One region of the Bacillus mojavensis genome, then DNA from elsewhere that is predicted to be linked to it. Evidence: riboswitches for the same ligand, from Rfam matches in the RefSeq annotation. Region 1 holds a riboswitch; each other region holds the start of a gene.
The links. Region 1 has a riboswitch for S-adenosylmethionine ahead of HC660_RS19800 (5-methyltetrahydropteroyltriglutamate--homocysteine S-methyltransferase). Riboswitches for the same ligand answer to the same signal wherever they lie in the genome.
Positions count from the first base shown of each region.

Region 1 (4,112 bases):
GCGGCGACACACCGAAACCTCGAAAAAATGGTCCGGGAAGGAGACTTCCGGCAAGACCTCTATTACCGATTGAATGTAATCAAAATTCAAATCCCGTCCCTAAGAGAGCGCATAGAGGATGTTGTGCCCATCGCAGGGCTTCTATTAAAAAAACTTGAACGGAAATTTGGATTTGATGGCTTGGAGCTTTCTAAAGAAGCGATTGCGGTGCTTCAGAGCTATTCTTGGCCGGGCAACATACGTGAACTGGAAAACGTCCTAGAACGGGCTGTCAACGTCCTCGACGGCAAACGAATCGAACCGAAACACCTGAACCTCGCTCCTGAAGATCAACCCATCCAAAGAACAATCAAAGTCCGAGAATATCAATCGATACAGCCATTAAAAGAGACAATCGCTGAGGCGGAAAAAAACGCGATCATCGAGGCGCTTGCCGCAGCAGACGGCAATAAAATAAAGGCAGCAAAGCTATTAGGCATAGGAAAAACAAGCTTATATGAAAAATGCAAAGCCTATCAAATTGAGCAGGCATAAAAAACACACTTGTCCCGCCAAGGAATCAAGTGTGTGTTTCTGTTCTTTATTTCCAAACATCGTTAGCGATCTCAACAACATGGCGCAGCTTCGCCCATTGCTGTTCCTCGGTCAGCTTGTTGCCTTCTTCAGTCGAAGCGAACCCGCATTGCGGACTCAGGCATAGCTGGTCTAAGCTGACATAACGTGACGCTTCTTCAATACGGCGTTTCACGTCGTCCGGATGTTCAAGCTCACCGAATTTAGATGTAACTAAACCGAGAACAAGCTGAAGATCAGTGCGTTTCACATAACGGAGCGGTTCGAATCCACCTGAGCGTGAATCATCATACTCTAAGAAAAGCCCGTCCAGATTCAAGCCGTCAAAAATGGTTTCGGCCGCCGCATCATAACCGCCTTCAGCTGTCCAAGTGGACTGAAAGTTGCCGCGGCAGATATGCATGGTGATTGTCATATCATCCGGACGGTCAGCAATGGCGTCATTGATCGACTTCGCAAACAGCTGGCGAAGCTCGTCAGGCGTTGTTCCGAATGCTTCCACTTGTTTTAAGCCTTTTTCAGATAAGAAAACAGCCCATGCTGTATCGTCAAGCTGGAGGTAGCGGCAGCCTCTGTCATAAAACGCTTGAATCGCTTTCTTATAAGCTTTTGATACATCATGCTGGAAAAGAGCATAATCGTTCTTGTAGGCATCCTTTTCCAGTCTCCCCCGGAAAAAGAGCATATTCGGACTCGGAATTGTCATTTTTGGCGTGGCATCACCAGCGATGCCATGTAAAAATGAGTAATCTTCGAGCATCGGGTGGTTTGAGAAATCAATATCGCCCGTCACTTTGATGCCGCGTGCTTTTGTCTGCACATTATGGAACTGGATACCCTGTTCAGGTGTAAACGGCTCAACGCCATCCAGATTTTCCAGGAAATCAAAATGCCACCACGCTCTGCGGAATTCCCCGTCTGTCACGACGTTCAGGCCGGTTTCTTTTTGTTTTTCCACAATGCGGATGATTTCATCGTTTTCAATCTGGCGAAGCTGTTCGGCAGTCATTTCGCCGGCCGCCTTTTGCAGCCGCGCTTTTTTGACGGGCTCAGATCTCAGCAGGCTTCCGACTTGATCCGCGCGAAACGGCGGTTTTTTTCTCTGGAGCGATTGTTTTTGTTCTGCGGGTGTTGTTTGCTGTGACATGTTGTTCATTCCTTCTTTCCATTCAAATATAAAAAAGCTCTTCCTCAGGATAAGGAAGAGCTTGCGTGAACAATCTCAACCTTATCTACAAGAGCACAAATCTGCTCTAAAGGATTTAGCACCATTCTGTGTAAAACAGCGGTTGCCGGGTATCGCAGGGCCAGTCCCTCCACCTCTCTTGATAAGGAAAACCTTTTTATTAAATTTTCTGATAGTATCTATTATTCACACATTTTTTGTTTCTGTCAACGATAGATTATTTCCACACATCATTGGCAATGTCGACCACATGACGGAGCTTCGCCCACTGCTGCTCCTCAGTCAAAAGGTTTCCTTCTTCTGTAGAAGCGAAACCGCACTGCGGGCTCAAGCAAAGCTGATCTAAGCTGACAAAGCGCGCAGCTTCATTGATTCGGCGTTTGACATCCTCTGGATCTTCAAGCTCTCCGTATTTGGATGTAATCAAGCCCAAGACAATCTGCAGATCCTTGCGTTTGACAAAGCGAAGCGGGTCAAAGTTTCCGGAGCGGTCATCATCGTATTCCAGGAACAAGCCATCAAGGTCTAAACCGTCAAGAATCGTTTCCGCTACAGCGTCATAGCCTCCTGATGCGGCCCAAGTCGAGCGGAAGTTGCTGCGGCAGATGTGCATCGTAACCGTTAGGTCATCAGGACGGTCCGCCACTGCATCGTTAATTGTTTTGGCAAATAACGCAGGCAATGTTTCCGGATCACCGCCGAGGGCACGGACAACTTCTCTGCCTTTTTCTTCAAAGAAGAGAGACCATGACGTATCATCGAGCTGAAGATAGCGGCAGCCCGCATCATAGAAAGCGGTAATCGCTTTTTTGTACGTCTGGGCCAGGTCATGAAAATATTCCTCCTGATCGGGATATACGCCTTGATCAGCTTTTTCACCGAAAAACAGCATATTCGGACTTGGAATCGTCAATTTTGCTGTCGCATCTCCGGCAATGCTGTGTAAAAATTGATAATCGGCAAGCGCCGGATGGCTTGTGAAATCCAGTTTTCCTGTGACTTTAATGCTGCGGGCTTTTGTTTTCGCATGATGGAATTGAATCCCTTCGGCCGGAATGAAGGGCTCTACACCATCAAGCCCTTCAAGAAAATCGTAATGCCACCAAGAACGGCGGAACTCTCCGTCGGTTACGACGTTTAGGCCGATTTCCTTTTGCTTTTCGACAATGCGGGTGATTTCTTTATTTTCAATATCGCGAAGCTGTTCTGCAGTGATCTCGCCGGCCGCTTGTTTTTGCCGCGCCTCTTTTACTGGTGCGGATCGTAATAAACTGCCGACATGATCAGCGCGGAAAGGAGCTTTCTTCTGTTTATCTGATTTCTGTGCTGCAAGGTTTACTTGTTGAGTCATATCATTCGCCTCTTTTCTGAAATGTTTGCCGCATGAAAAAAGCTCTTCCTTTGTGTAAGGAAGAGCTTGAACGATCAAATCTCTGCCTCATCTGCAAGAACGCGATGTTCTTAAGGATTTAGCACCATTCTGTGTAAAACAGCGGTTGCCGGGTATCATAGGGCCAGTCCCTCCACCTCTCTTGATAAGGTAAATCTTCATATTGAGTTTTCAATTATCTTAATATTATTATTTTTGCATGAATTGTCAACAGTTTTTTAGAAGTTTGGCTTATCTTCATCGTCAACCAATACCATATCCAGCACAATCGCGATGGCTGTGCAAATCAGCCCATCTTCCTCATGTGCAATCAGCAGGCGATACGTATCACCCCAGCTGAGCCGCTTTTTGCTGACAGACATTCACACATTCTGGCCGTCCGTCAGCTGGAATTTGTCCTTCCATCAATCACCGTCGATTTCCTAATTCAGTTGTTAATTTCAAATTTCAGTTTGAATAATGTTAATTTCTTCGTCACCTCACAAACCGTTTCTCCCCCGATAGAAATATCATAACGGGGCAAAAAAGACATGGGCTTCTGCTCAATGGAAGCGAGCGTTTCTCCAGAGGAATCTGATATGTGTAACGAGTCTCCGAATGAAAACAAACGGCCCTCCACCTTGAATTTCTCTTGTTCATTCTGACCGTAAATGTGTTAAACGAAAAGATCCGTTGTTTCATCAATCATTCGATCATTACTGAAGTCTAGTTTCAGGAATAACGAAAAGGCTGCATATCTGCAGCCTTTTCAATTATAAGGTATGTCTTAGGAAAGATGCATCCGGCGTTTTTGGCGGATGGCGTCAAGGTCGATTAGGTTGTTATGATGAGGAACGGGTGCAGGCAGAGGGCTTGTCTTTTGCGGTTTTCGTCTATTGTCTTTGCTGAACGAAAAGAGAAGATAGCCACATAATGCGATGATAATAAATAAGATCATTTTACATACCTCCCAAAAAAAGTTTT
Region 1 is NZ_CP051464.1:3,811,214-3,815,325, reverse strand. It holds gene HC660_RS19805 (sigma-54 interaction domain-containing protein) at 1-534, shown strand, start outside; gene HC660_RS19800 (5-methyltetrahydropteroyltriglutamate--homocysteine S-methyltransferase) at 581-1,720, opposite strand; SAM riboswitch class I at 1,799-1,908, opposite strand; gene HC660_RS19795 (5-methyltetrahydropteroyltriglutamate--homocysteine S-methyltransferase) at 1,977-3,110, opposite strand; SAM riboswitch class I at 3,195-3,301, opposite strand; partial or broken gene HC660_RS19790 (LURP-one-related/scramblase family protein) at 3,368-3,801, opposite strand; partial or broken gene HC660_RS19785 (hypothetical protein) at 3,916-4,112, opposite strand, start outside.

Region 2 (4,112 bases), 660 kb from region 1:
ATTAAGCGCCCACTCACAACAGACGGCGAAAAAGTGACAGTTGGCTTTAAAGAAGATCAATTTGAAGAAAACTGGTCATAATGTAAATTTTTTTTGAAAAGTGTGGTATCTTCTTATTATAGTCCTGTAAAAAATGGAGGGATTCAATTGAGCATACCTAAAGATTTGCGTTACTCAGAAGAACACGAGTGGGTAAAAGTTGAAGGAGAAAAAGCCAAAATCGGCATTACCCATTTTGCCCAGTCCGAGCTCGGTGACATCGTGTTTGTTGAGCTTCCTGAAGTCGGCGCTGAAATCAAAGCGGACGAGCCTTTCGGAAGTGTAGAATCCGTAAAAACGGTATCTGAGCTTTACGCACCGATTAACGGAACTGTAGTGGAAGTAAACGAGGATCTTGATGACAGCCCGGAATTCGTCAACGAATCTCCGTATGAAAAAGCATGGATGATCGTCGTTGAACCGTCTGACGCGTCTGAAATTGAAAAACTAATGACAGCAGAGCAATACGAAGAGATGACACAACAAGACTAAAACTGGATAGCTGAGCAGGCAATTGGATACGCTAACGCTATGGGAGGTGTCCAATATGGCTTTCAGCAAACAAAAGCTCGATGTCACCAATGATGTGACAGGCCGCTTTCAAAATGGCCGGCTCTCGTTATATCATGAAGATGAGATGATCGGCCAAATGACAGGCATGAATGAATATGAGCTAAAGTCCGGCTTTACCTATGAAAATGAAAAATTTTATAAAACAGCCGACGTGGTTTCAGGAGACGATCAGAAATATGTTGATTGTGACTACGAAAGCGGCTGGTGTTGATGTTGGCGGTGAATTTCACTGCCTTCTTTTACAATCTGAACGTTTCAAATTCGACGCGGCAGGTGAAGCAGATGAACATGGACGAACTGGAAAAAGTCATGATTGTTGAAGGGAAATCAGATAAAGAAAAGATCGAAAGCGTCCTGAATGAGCCAGTGCGCATTATCTGCACAAACGGAACAATCAGCCAGCTGAAGCTGGAGGAATTGGCAGACGAGCTTTACGAGAAGGACGTCTATATTTTGGTTGATGCCGATGAATCAGGCGAGAAATTGAGAAAACAGCTGAAAAGGGAATTTAATGAAGCCTACCATTTATATATCGACAGAGCCTATAAGGAAGTGGAGGCGGCGCCCAGACACCATATAGCATCTGTATTACTGAGCGCGAATCTGAATGTCCATACGAATTTTCTTGAAAGAAAGACCTGAGGTGTTATAGCGTGAAAGAACTCCAAGAACAAGAGCTTGAACACATTACTGATGATGTGTATCTCCTATATCTATATACTCCGTTTTGCGGTACCTGCCAGCTGGCAAGCAAAATGCTGACGGTCGTCGAAGACATGCTCCCGTCTGTCGCCTTCTATAAAAATAATCTCAACTATTCTCCGGCGTTTGCTAAAGCATATCAAATTGAAAGCGTCCCTTGTTTTCTGCTGTTTAAGGACGGAAAAGTAATTGAAAGAGGGTATGCGTTTCATTCCGTTTCTTATTTATATGAGCTGATCAAACAAAAATCATCTTCTGCATCTCATTTATGACATTTTTCTCGGCGCATTCCAATGAATTTGTCGTTCGTTTTATAAAGGGGTTCTTGCGCTGAAGAGAGAAATGTGTATGTATGACCAACAAACTAGGAGGTTGTACAAATGGAGAAAGCGGAAGTTTTAGAAGATGATTTACAGCATCTGTTTTTAAAACCCCTTTTGAACGCTTCGACATTGCTCATTACCTTCCAAGGAGAAACAGAAGCCTTAACCGTCTCAATAAACGAACAGGGAGAAATGACAAAAATTTCTCCGCCCCAAACGTCCAACCTGACCTTTTATGGAAACCAAACAGAAATCATTCATCTTTTGCATGGAGACATTTCCCTTCAGCACCTGATCCAGAGCGGAAGCCTAAAGGTAAAGGGTTCATTCAGAGCGCTGTTAAAGCTGGAAGCCATTCTTTGGCTGACAAACGGTTTTTTTCAGAGGATTCTAAAGAATTAAAAAATAGCAAATTATTACAATAGTAAAAGTTTACATCATTTATTTTATTGACATTTTATGATTCGCCATGCTATTCTACATTAAGAATTTCCGGACGAAAAAGACTATATATTTCTCTTATCAAGAGAGGTGGAGGGAAGTGCCCTATGAAGCCCGGCAACCATCAACATTGTTGAAATGGTGCCAATTCACACGAAGCGTTAAGCTTTGAAAGATGAGAGAAAGGCGTTTTATATAAGCCTTTCTGCTCAAGTGTGCAGAAAGGCTTTTCTTTTGCAGAAAAAACCGGAAGATTTCTTAGAATAGTGTTAAGGCAGGTGATCGCTTTGATCAATCTTCAGGATGTTTCAAAAGTGTATAAGTCGAAACATGGAGATGTCAATGCTGTCCAAAATGTCTCGCTTTCCATTAAAAAAGGTGAGATTTTTGGAATTATAGGATATAGCGGAGCTGGTAAAAGTTCCTTAATCCGTCTGCTGAACGGACTTGAGAAACCAAGCTCAGGAATCGTGGAAGTGGCGGGAACGAAGATTAATGAAGTAAACGGACGCAATTTAAGAAAAGCGCGCCATGACATCAGTATGATTTTCCAGCACTTCAATTTGCTCTGGTCGCGAACTGTCAGAGATAACATCATGTTTCCTTTAGAAATTGCCGGGGTGAAAAAAAGCGAGCGGATTAAGCGTGCCAATGAACTGATTAAACTGGTAGGTTTAGAAGGAAAAGAGAAATCTTACCCGTCTCAGCTGAGCGGCGGACAAAAGCAGAGGGTCGGAATCGCCAGAGCGCTCGCAAACAATCCGAAGGTTCTCCTTTGTGATGAAGCGACATCAGCTTTAGATCCGCAAACAACCGATTCAATCTTGGATCTTTTGTCCGATATTAATGAGAGACTCGGTTTGACGATTGTGCTGATCACACACGAAATGCACGTCATCCGCAAAATCTGCAACAGAGTCGCTGTTATGGAAAACGGAAAGGTTGTTGAAGAAGGAGAAGTTCTCGATGTCTTCAAGAATCCGAAGGAAGACATGACTAAACGGTTTGTTCAGCAGGTGACTGAGCCTGAAGAAACAAAAGAAACACTTCAGCATCTTCTTGACGAAAAAGCGTCAGGAACAACGGTTCAGCTCACATTTGTCGGTGATTCAGCTGAACAGCCTCTGATTACAGAGATGATCAGAAACTTCAATGTCAGCGTCAATATTCTGCAGGGGAAAATCTCGCAGACGAAGGACGGGGCATACGGTTCATTGTTTATCCATATTGACGGTGACGAGGAAGAAGTGCAAAACGTGATCCGGTTTATTAATGACAAACAGGTGAAAGCAGAGGTGATCACGAATGTTTGAAAAATACTTCCCGAACGTTGATGTAACTGAATTATGGAACGCGACATACGAAACGCTTTATATGACGCTGATCTCCTTGGTTTTTGCCTTTGTCATCGGGGTGATCCTCGGCCTGCTGCTCTTTCTTACAAGCAAAGGGAGCCTCTGGCAGAACAAAGCAGTCAACACTGTAATTGCGGCTATTGTCAATGTATTCAGGTCTATTCCGTTCCTCATTTTAATTATTTTATTACTAGGTTTTACGAAGTTTTTAGTCGGCACCATCTTAGGGCCGAACGCGGCACTGCCGGCGTTAGTCATCGGCTCAGCCCCGTTTTACGCGCGGCTCGCTGAAATTGCGCTGCGTGAGGTGGATAAGGGCGTCATCGAAGCTGCGAAATCAATGGGAGCCAAAACATCAACCATTATTTTCAAAGTGCTGCTCCCGGAATCCATGCCGGCCCTTATTTCTGGGATCACGGTTACGGCCATTGCTTTGATCGGCTCAACAGCCATTGCGGGCGCCATCGGTTCAGGAGGACTTGGAAACCTTGCATATGTAGAAGGATATCAGTCTAATAATACTGATGTTACCTTCGTTGCTACTGTATTTATTTTAATCATCGTTTTCATTATTCAAATGATCGGTGATGTCATAACAAATATAATAGATAAACGATAAGGGAGGATTTACTTTGAAAAAGCTATTTTTGGGTGCATTACTACTTGTATTTGCAGGAGT
Region 2 is NZ_CP051464.1:3,147,271-3,151,382, reverse strand. It holds gene HC660_RS16520 (arsenate reductase family protein) at 1-81, shown strand, start outside; gene gcvH (glycine cleavage system protein GcvH) at 148-531, shown strand; gene HC660_RS16510 (YusG family protein) at 587-823, shown strand; gene HC660_RS16505 (toprim domain-containing protein) at 901-1,254, shown strand; gene HC660_RS16500 (thioredoxin family protein) at 1,266-1,586, shown strand; gene HC660_RS16495 (SCP2 sterol-binding domain-containing protein) at 1,695-2,039, shown strand; SAM riboswitch class I at 2,154-2,260, shown strand; gene metN (methionine ABC transporter ATP-binding protein MetN) at 2,366-3,391, shown strand; gene metP (methionine ABC transporter permease MetP) at 3,384-4,052, shown strand; gene metQ (methionine ABC transporter substrate-binding lipoprotein MetQ) at 4,066-4,112, shown strand, end outside.
Region 2: linked by a shared signal. The riboswitch ahead of metN (methionine ABC transporter ATP-binding protein MetN) and the one ahead of HC660_RS19800 (5-methyltetrahydropteroyltriglutamate--homocysteine S-methyltransferase) in region 1 are both predicted to bind S-adenosylmethionine.

Region 3 (4,112 bases), 890 kb from region 1:
CATGAGCCGGGAGCGGAAGGAACGGTGAACCGAAGCATGTGGAGAATGTCGTCTCAGGAGACGTGACGCCGCGTTCGGTTCCGGCTAGTTTACTCGTATAACCGCTTAAGAAGTGGTACATAGCCTGCTCCTTCGTCAGCTTGCTGATTGGCGGCAGAACGCCGAATGCATCAGCCGTCAAAAATACAATCGCTGACGGGTGGCCCGCAATGCTTGGAGACACAATGTTGTCGATCATATGAATCGGGTAAGCAGCACGTGTGTTTTCTGTATAGAAGGAATCATCGTAATTGGCTTCACGCGTATCTTCATCTACAACAACATTTTCGAGAACGGATCCAAACCGAATTGCTTTAAAAATCTGCGGTTCTTTTTCTTCGCTTAAATGAATGCACTTGGCATAGCACCCGCCTTCGATATTGAAGACACCAGTGTCCGACCAGCCGTGTTCATCATCACCGATCAGTTTCCGGTCAGCATCCGCCGAAAGGGTGGTCTTTCCTGTTCCCGACAGGCCGAAGAAAAGCGCGACATCGCCTTTTTCACCGACATTGGCGGAGCAATGCATGGATAAAATATCTCGTTCAGGCAGCAGGAAATTCATGATGGAGAAAATCGATTTTTTCATTTCTCCGGCATACTCCGTTCCGCCGATTAAAATCGTCCGCTTTTCGAAAGAAACAATAATAAAGGTTTCTGAATGTGTGCCGTCTGTTTTTGGGTCCGCTTTGAAATGCGGAGCGGAAAGAATGGTAAACGGCTGTTCGACTGTTTTTTTATCATTGTCTTCAGGACGGATAAACAGCTGTCTGGCAAATAAATTGTGCCATGCAAATTCATTAACGACCGTGATCGGCAGTCTGTATTTTTCATCAGCACCGGCAAATCCTTCAAAAACAAACAGCTCATCTCGTTGTTTCAGATAGCTGACAACTTTCGTGTACAGCCGGTCAAATGCTTCCTCGGAAATAGGCTGATTCACCGGACCCCAATCGATCTTACTCTTTGTGCTTCCTTCTTCTACAATGAATTTATCTTTCGGCGAACGTCCAGTGTAAGCGCCTGTGGTCGCCCGGACAGCACCCGTGGATGTTAAAATGCCTTCGTTACGGGAAAGTACTTTTTCTGTAAGCTGAGCTGCAGATAAATTATGCTGCACATTAGGACTTGTTAATAAGGCTTGCAAATCAGCGGTTAAATCAACTGAGTTCATAAGAAACCTTCCTTTATCATTTTATTTGTGTTTTGCTAATTGTGAATTAGTATAACATATATTTTCAAATAGTCTATACTATTTATCGTTTTTTGTGTGTGCACTTCCATTGTTTTCCGCAATAAAGGCGTCTATTTCTCCTGATTCATATTGACATTGCAAACCCTTTTACGATAAGATATTTCATTGAGCGGATACTCTTATCCCGAGCTGGCGGAGGGACAGGCCCTATGAAGCCCAGCAACCGGTTTCTCTATTATTCATTATGTTCAAACTGCGTGAGACAACCAAGGTGCTAACCTGATGCAAGGTTGAATGATTCCTTGAGCGATAAGAGTGAAAGGCACAAAGACCAAACCCTTTCCTCGAACGGAAAAGGTTTTTTTATTTCATAAATATGCCAATTAACATCTCTAATATAAACGTAACATTGTATAAGAGGGAGCGAGTTCCGTATCATATATATAAGGTCTTTCGGGAGGCCTTGTGCAGGAGGAAGCAAATCATGAGTAAAAATCGTCGTTTATTTACATCAGAATCTGTTACGGAGGGGCATCCGGATAAAATCTGTGACCAGATTTCTGACAGCATCTTAGATGAAATTTTAAAGAAAGACCCTAACGCGCGTGTTGCTTGTGAAACGTCTGTGACAACTGGTTTGGTTCTTGTCAGCGGAGAAATCACAACTTCTACGTATGTTGATATTCCAAAAACGGTTCGTGAAACGATTAAAGAAATCGGATACACACGTGCAAAATACGGATTTGATGCGGAAACATGTGCGGTCCTGACATCAATTGACGAGCAGTCTGCTGATATTGCAATGGGTGTAGACCAAGCGCTTGAAGCCCGTGAAGGCACAATGAGCGACGAAGAAATCGAAGCAATCGGAGCGGGTGACCAAGGTTTAATGTTCGGTTATGCGTGCAACGAAACGAAAGAGCTTATGCCTCTTCCAATTTCACTTGCTCATAAACTAGCCCGCCGCTTGAGTGAAGTGCGTAAAGAAGATGTTCTTCCTTACCTTCGCCCTGACGGTAAAACACAGGTAACGGTTGAGTATGATGAAAATAACAAACCTGTCCGCATTGACGCGATTGTTATTTCAACTCAGCACCATCCTGAAATTACGCTTGAGCAAATTCAGCGCAACATTAAAGAACATGTCATCAATCCGGTTGTTCCTGAAGAATTAATTGATGAAGAAACAAAATACTTCATTAACCCTACAGGCCGATTCGTCATTGGAGGACCTCAAGGGGATGCGGGGCTTACAGGACGTAAAATTATCGTTGATACGTACGGCGGCTACGCACGTCACGGCGGCGGCGCGTTCTCTGGTAAAGATGCGACGAAAGTAGACCGTTCAGCTGCTTATGCTGCAAGATACGTTGCGAAAAACATCGTTGCGGCTGAGCTTGCAGATTCATGCGAAGTGCAGCTTGCATACGCGATCGGTGTTGCACAGCCTGTGTCCATCTCAATCAATACATTTGGTTCCGGAAAAGCTTCAGAGGAAAAACTGATTGAAGTTGTTCGCAATAACTTTGATTTACGACCTGCCGGCATTATCAAAATGCTTGATTTACGCCGTCCGATCTACAAACAGACTGCTGCGTACGGCCACTTTGGACGCCACGATGTTGACCTTCCGTGGGAGCGTACAGACAAAGCGGAACAGCTGCGTAAAGAAGCGTTAGGAGAATAATTTTATAGCCGCTTACTGGTTAAGCGGCTTTCCCTTTTTTATCGATGTATCCATGTTTATTTTTTTACATAACTGTGAAACCAAATACTGTTCACAGCGTCTATAAATAGGGGTTCAATGATGACAATTTTAAATATGGAGGCAATACTATGTGTGGATTTGTCGGGGTTTTTAACAAGCATCCGTTAACTCAAACCGCTGATCAAGAAGAACTAATCAAACAAATGAACCAAATGATCGTTCACCGCGGTCCTGACAGTGATGGATATTACCATGATGAGCACGTTGGATTCGGATTCAGACGGCTCAGCATTATTGATGTGGAAAATGGCGGACAGCCTTTATCATATGAAGATGAGAAATATTGGATTATTTTTAACGGGGAAATCTATAACTATATCGAACTGAGAGAAGAGCTTGAAGCAAAGGGATATACTTTCAACACAGATTCGGACACAGAGGTTCTTCTTGCGACTTACCGTCACTATAAAGAAGAAGCGGCTTCCAAGCTCCGCGGCATGTTTGCCTTTCTGATTTGGAATAAAAACGATCATGTGCTTTATGGAGCAAGAGATCCATTCGGCATTAAGCCGTTGTATTACACAACGATCAATGATCAGGTTTATTTTGCCTCAGAGAGAAAAAGTTTAATGGCAGCTCAAAATGATATTGAAATAGATAAAGAAGCATTACAGCAGTATATGTCTTTCCAATTCGTTCCTGAGCCAAGCACGCTTGATATTGATGTGAAAAAAGTAGAGCCGGGTTCTCAGTTTACAATCCGCCCTGACGGCGATATCACATTCAAAACGTATTTCAAGGCGCGTTTCCAGCCTGTTCAGACGGAAGAAGATAAACTTGTCAAAGAAGTCAGAGACGCTATCTATGACTCTGTAAAAGTTCATATGAGAAGTGATGTGCCTGTCGGTTCATTCCTTTCAGGCGGAATTGATTCTTCGTTTATTGTATCCGTTGCGAAAGAATTTCATCCAAGCTTAAAAACATTTTCAGTCGGATTTGAACAGCAGGGCTTCAGTGAAGTTGATGTAGCGAAAGAAACTGCCGCTGCACTGGGCATTGAAAATATCAGCAAAGTCATTTCTCCGGAAGAATATATGAACGAGCTTCCTAAAATCGTATGGCACTTTGATGATCCGCTTGCAGACCCGGCTGCGATTCCATTGTATTTCG
Region 3 is NZ_CP051464.1:2,920,811-2,924,922, reverse strand. It holds gene pckA (phosphoenolpyruvate carboxykinase (ATP)) at 1-1,213, opposite strand, end outside; SAM riboswitch class I at 1,411-1,550, shown strand; gene metK (methionine adenosyltransferase) at 1,719-2,921, shown strand; gene asnB (asparagine synthase (glutamine-hydrolyzing)) at 3,071-4,112, shown strand, end outside.
Region 3: linked by a shared signal. The riboswitch ahead of metK (methionine adenosyltransferase) and the one ahead of HC660_RS19800 (5-methyltetrahydropteroyltriglutamate--homocysteine S-methyltransferase) in region 1 are both predicted to bind S-adenosylmethionine.

Region 4 (4,112 bases), 1.9 Mb from region 1:
GTATAAAGCCATTTCTATCCGGCAATCCTGTGGCTCTATCACCCGAACACTTCCAGACATTTCTTCGGTCAAACGAAAGGCCTCATTGCAAACCACCGCAGCACCAACGACTGATGCCTGACTGTATCCTTCTTTGACATAGATTTTTTTCTGAAGAAGATTGGCGATATATTGTGTAAATGCTCTGCTTTGGAATCCGCCTCCGCATCCCCACACATAGTCACGATTAAACGGAGTGATCTCTGTTAAAATGTCAAAGTTCCATTTGATTGAACTTGCAATCTCCTGTAATGCCGCACGTACAAAATGCGCTCTGCTTAAATGGGCTGAAAGCGGTACATCAAAGAGAAAGCCGCCCTTCGCTAGATTGTTTTTTTCTGCCGATAAATATGAACCGAGGGACGACACACAGGAATGATCTTCCTTAGCTATTGCAGTAATTTCTTGTTCCATCACATCGTACGGTTCATTCGGATAGAAAATATCCTTTAATTTTTGAAAATTCAGACCTGTTATCCCGGGATTCGTCTCTGCAAGCCACTGTCCTTGATCTGTGTGGCAGTTCAGCCAGGCTTTATGATGTCTGTCCTCATGAGTTTCATCAATCATTTTGGTAATCGGTGTTGTCGTACCTGATACAATGACTGCATCTCCCAGAGCAGCGCCAGTGCTTTTGACAGCAAGCTGTGTATCTCCCCCACCCGCTATAACCTTCACATGATGTGACAGTCCCAATTCTGCCGCATACTCATCAGTTATCGATCCAATGACTGTTCCCGCTCTTACTAGAGGCGGAAGAATAGATGGCGAGAAACCGAATATATTGCACATCTCTTCTGACCATGTATTTTGTTTTACATCAAACAGCAGCGTTTCCGTCGCCTGTGACGGTTCATATGTCAATACTCCGCTCAGCTGATACGTCACCCAATCACTGATGCTTGTGAAGCTTGCAGTCTTTTTCCATAAGGAGGGCTGCCGGTGCTTTAAACCATAAAGCTTGAGCGCTGAAAAAAGCGCAGTCGGCAGACGGCCTGTTCGGCTGTATACTTCTTCACGATTCGGTATATTTCCCTCCCACTCCCTGCCCCGATTGTCAATGTTCGGCAGACCGAGGAAAGACTCACCATTTTGATCGAGCAGCACGATCCCCTGTCTTTGACTTGTTGAAGTGAGACCAATAATTTCAATATGATGAGAACGAGACATCGCACGTTTAGCCAGATTCATGATTTGATTCCACAGCGCCTGTGGAGAAAAATAGCGGCTGTCCGGATAAAGCGGCTCGGCCGTATATACAATGTCCTCCCGTTCAACCGTTTGAACGCTGCCCGACACACTTACGACTGCAACTCTTGCATTGCCAGTGCCAATGTCAAATACGAGATAACCTTTTTGTTTCGTCATCCTGATGCCCTCCTTTTCTTACACCTCTGCTGTAAGATCGTTTCTGTTATATAAAGTCGGAATATTGAGAGTTTTTTCACCCTTCCACTTTTTAAGCGCTTCGTTCAGAATGGTAACGTGATGATCCTCCACTTCAAATGTTGCCCCTGCTAAATGAGGTGTTGCCAGAACATTAGGCAATGAGATAAATTCATAATCCGATTCCTCTGGAGGCTCGTGATAAAAAACGTCTAATATCGCTCCCCTGATTTTACTTTCTTTCAGTACAGATAAAAGATCCTCTCGGTTCACTACGACAGCTCGTGATGTATTCACGAAAATGGCGCTCTCTTTCATCAAGTCAAAATACGAACGATCAATGAGGCCAAGCGTATCATCTGTACGCGGCAGATGAACAGAAACGATATCACTGTCAGAAAAAACCTTCTCCAGAGAAACTTTTTCATATAGCTGATGATCGTGGTGTACGTATGGATCGTAATACAAAACCTTGCAGTCAAATGCAGTCAACAGTTTTGCGATCCTTTGCCCAACCGCTCCGAATCCCACCATACCCACGGTTTTTCCTGTTATTTCATTACCTTTGAATTTGGCATACGCCTGCAAATAATCGCTGTTCCATTTTCCATCTTGTAGCCATTGATTTGAGGTATTCGTATGACGGAGAAATGAAATTACATTTCCGATAAACATTTCAGCAACAGCTTGTGCGTTTCGCCCAGGCGTATAGAAAACCGGAATGTCTCTGTTTGACGCTGCTGTCACATCAACATTGGAAGGCATCCCCCTGCATACTCCCACGAATGAAAGTGCCGGCATTGATGCGAACACGTTTTCTGTCACTTGATCAAGCTCAGTAATCAACCCCGTCGCATTTGACTCTTGTAATAGCTGAATCAATTCTTCTTCTCTGTATGCCCGGCCGTTTTCTTTCCAAGACTGATAAACAACGGAACCGAACAATTTTTCAAGCTCTTTTCGTCCTTCTTCGTTATACGGTGCTGTAATCAAAACCGTCATGATGCAAAACATCCTTTTCATTGTTATTTTCCACACAAAAAAATCTCTCTCCAAAGATGGAAAGAGATTCATGTATAGGCGCACTCTGCCACAGACAGAAGCCGGTATAAACCTTACTTTCCTATCTTTCAAGCTGACGCTTGCTGGAATTGGCACAATAATGTTGCCGAGGTTTCATAGGGCCAGTCCCTCCACCTCTCTTGATAGAAAATGTTTTGTATGTAATTTTCAGAATTAAGAATACGTTAATCATAAAGAAGACCCAGATTGATGTCAATGTCTTTTTTTCAGAATTGACGTTATCATTCGAAATGTTATAATTCTTACAATATATCTAACTAGGGAGAGGAACTGGGCTATGAAATCGTTTGCCACTCAACAAAACGGCATTTTTAAATCCGTTTGCTCACTGGACTGCCCGGACCAGTGCGGATTACTGGTACATAAAAAAGACGGGAAGATTGTGAAAGTGCAGGGTGATCCTGATCATCCCGTGACAGCCGGAAATATATGCAACAAAGTACGAAATATGGCTGAGCGCATCTATGATGAGAAGCGGCTGACGACTCCGCTGAAACGAATAGGTATGAAGGGCGAGGCAGAGTTTAAACCAATTTCTTGGGAGGAAGCGATTGACACCATCACATCTCGCTGGAAACAGCTGATTGATGAAGAAGGGGCTGAAAGCATACTGCCTTACAGCTTTTACGGCAATATGGGAAAATTAACGGCTGAAGGAATGGACCGCCGCTTCTTTTACCGTCTGGGCTCAAGCCAGCTTGAGCGGACGATTTGCAGCAAAGCCGGTTCAGAAGGCTATAAATATACCATGGGTGTGAGTGCTGGAATCGATCCTGAAGAAACGATTCATACAAAACTGTTTATCTTTTGGGGAATTAACGCAGTCAGCACAAACATGCATCAAATTACAATCGCACAAAAAGCACGGAAAAAAGGCGCAAAAATTGTTGTAATTGATGTGCATAAAAATCAGACAGGGCGTCTCGCAGATTGGTTTATTCCTATAAAACCCGGTACCGACAGCGCGCTTGCCCTTGGAATCATGCACATATTATTTAAAGAAAACCTTTACGATGAAGCGTTTCTATCAGAATATACAGTCGGCTATGAAGAATTGCGCGAGCATGTGAAACAGTATCATCCAGAAAAGGTATCGCTGATCACTGGTGTCAGTACCGACGATATCTATCAGCTGGCAAAAATGTATGGTGAAACCTCCCCTTCCTTTATCAGAATCGGAAACGGCCTTCAGCATCACGACAACGGTGGGATGATTGTTAGAACGATTGCCTGTCTTCCGGCGATTACCGGTCAATGGATGCATACAGGAGGCGGTGCCATCAAGCATAACAGCGGAATTTTAGAATATAACACCAACGCGCTTCAGCGTCCTGATTTACTGAAAGGCCGCACACCGAGATCGTTTAATATGAACCAGCTGGGCAGAGTCCTTCTGGAAACAGACCCTCCTGTTCGCTCCCTCTTTATTTATGGGACGAACCCAGCCGTTGTGGCGCCAGAAGCGAACAAAGTCAGACAAGGCCTCCTGCGGGATGACTTGTTCACCGTGGTTCATGATTTGTTTTTGACAGAAACAGCCAAATATGCGGACATTGTACTGCCTGCTACATCTGCTTTTGAAAATACTGATTTTTACACCTCAT
Region 4 is NZ_CP051464.1:1,957,520-1,961,631, forward strand. It holds gene HC660_RS09995 (FGGY-family carbohydrate kinase) at 1-1,407, opposite strand, end outside; gene HC660_RS10000 (2-hydroxyacid dehydrogenase) at 1,426-2,499, opposite strand; SAM riboswitch class I at 2,546-2,637, opposite strand; gene HC660_RS10005 (molybdopterin oxidoreductase family protein) at 2,786-4,112, shown strand, end outside.
Region 4: linked by a shared signal. The riboswitch ahead of HC660_RS10000 (2-hydroxyacid dehydrogenase) and the one ahead of HC660_RS19800 (5-methyltetrahydropteroyltriglutamate--homocysteine S-methyltransferase) in region 1 are both predicted to bind S-adenosylmethionine.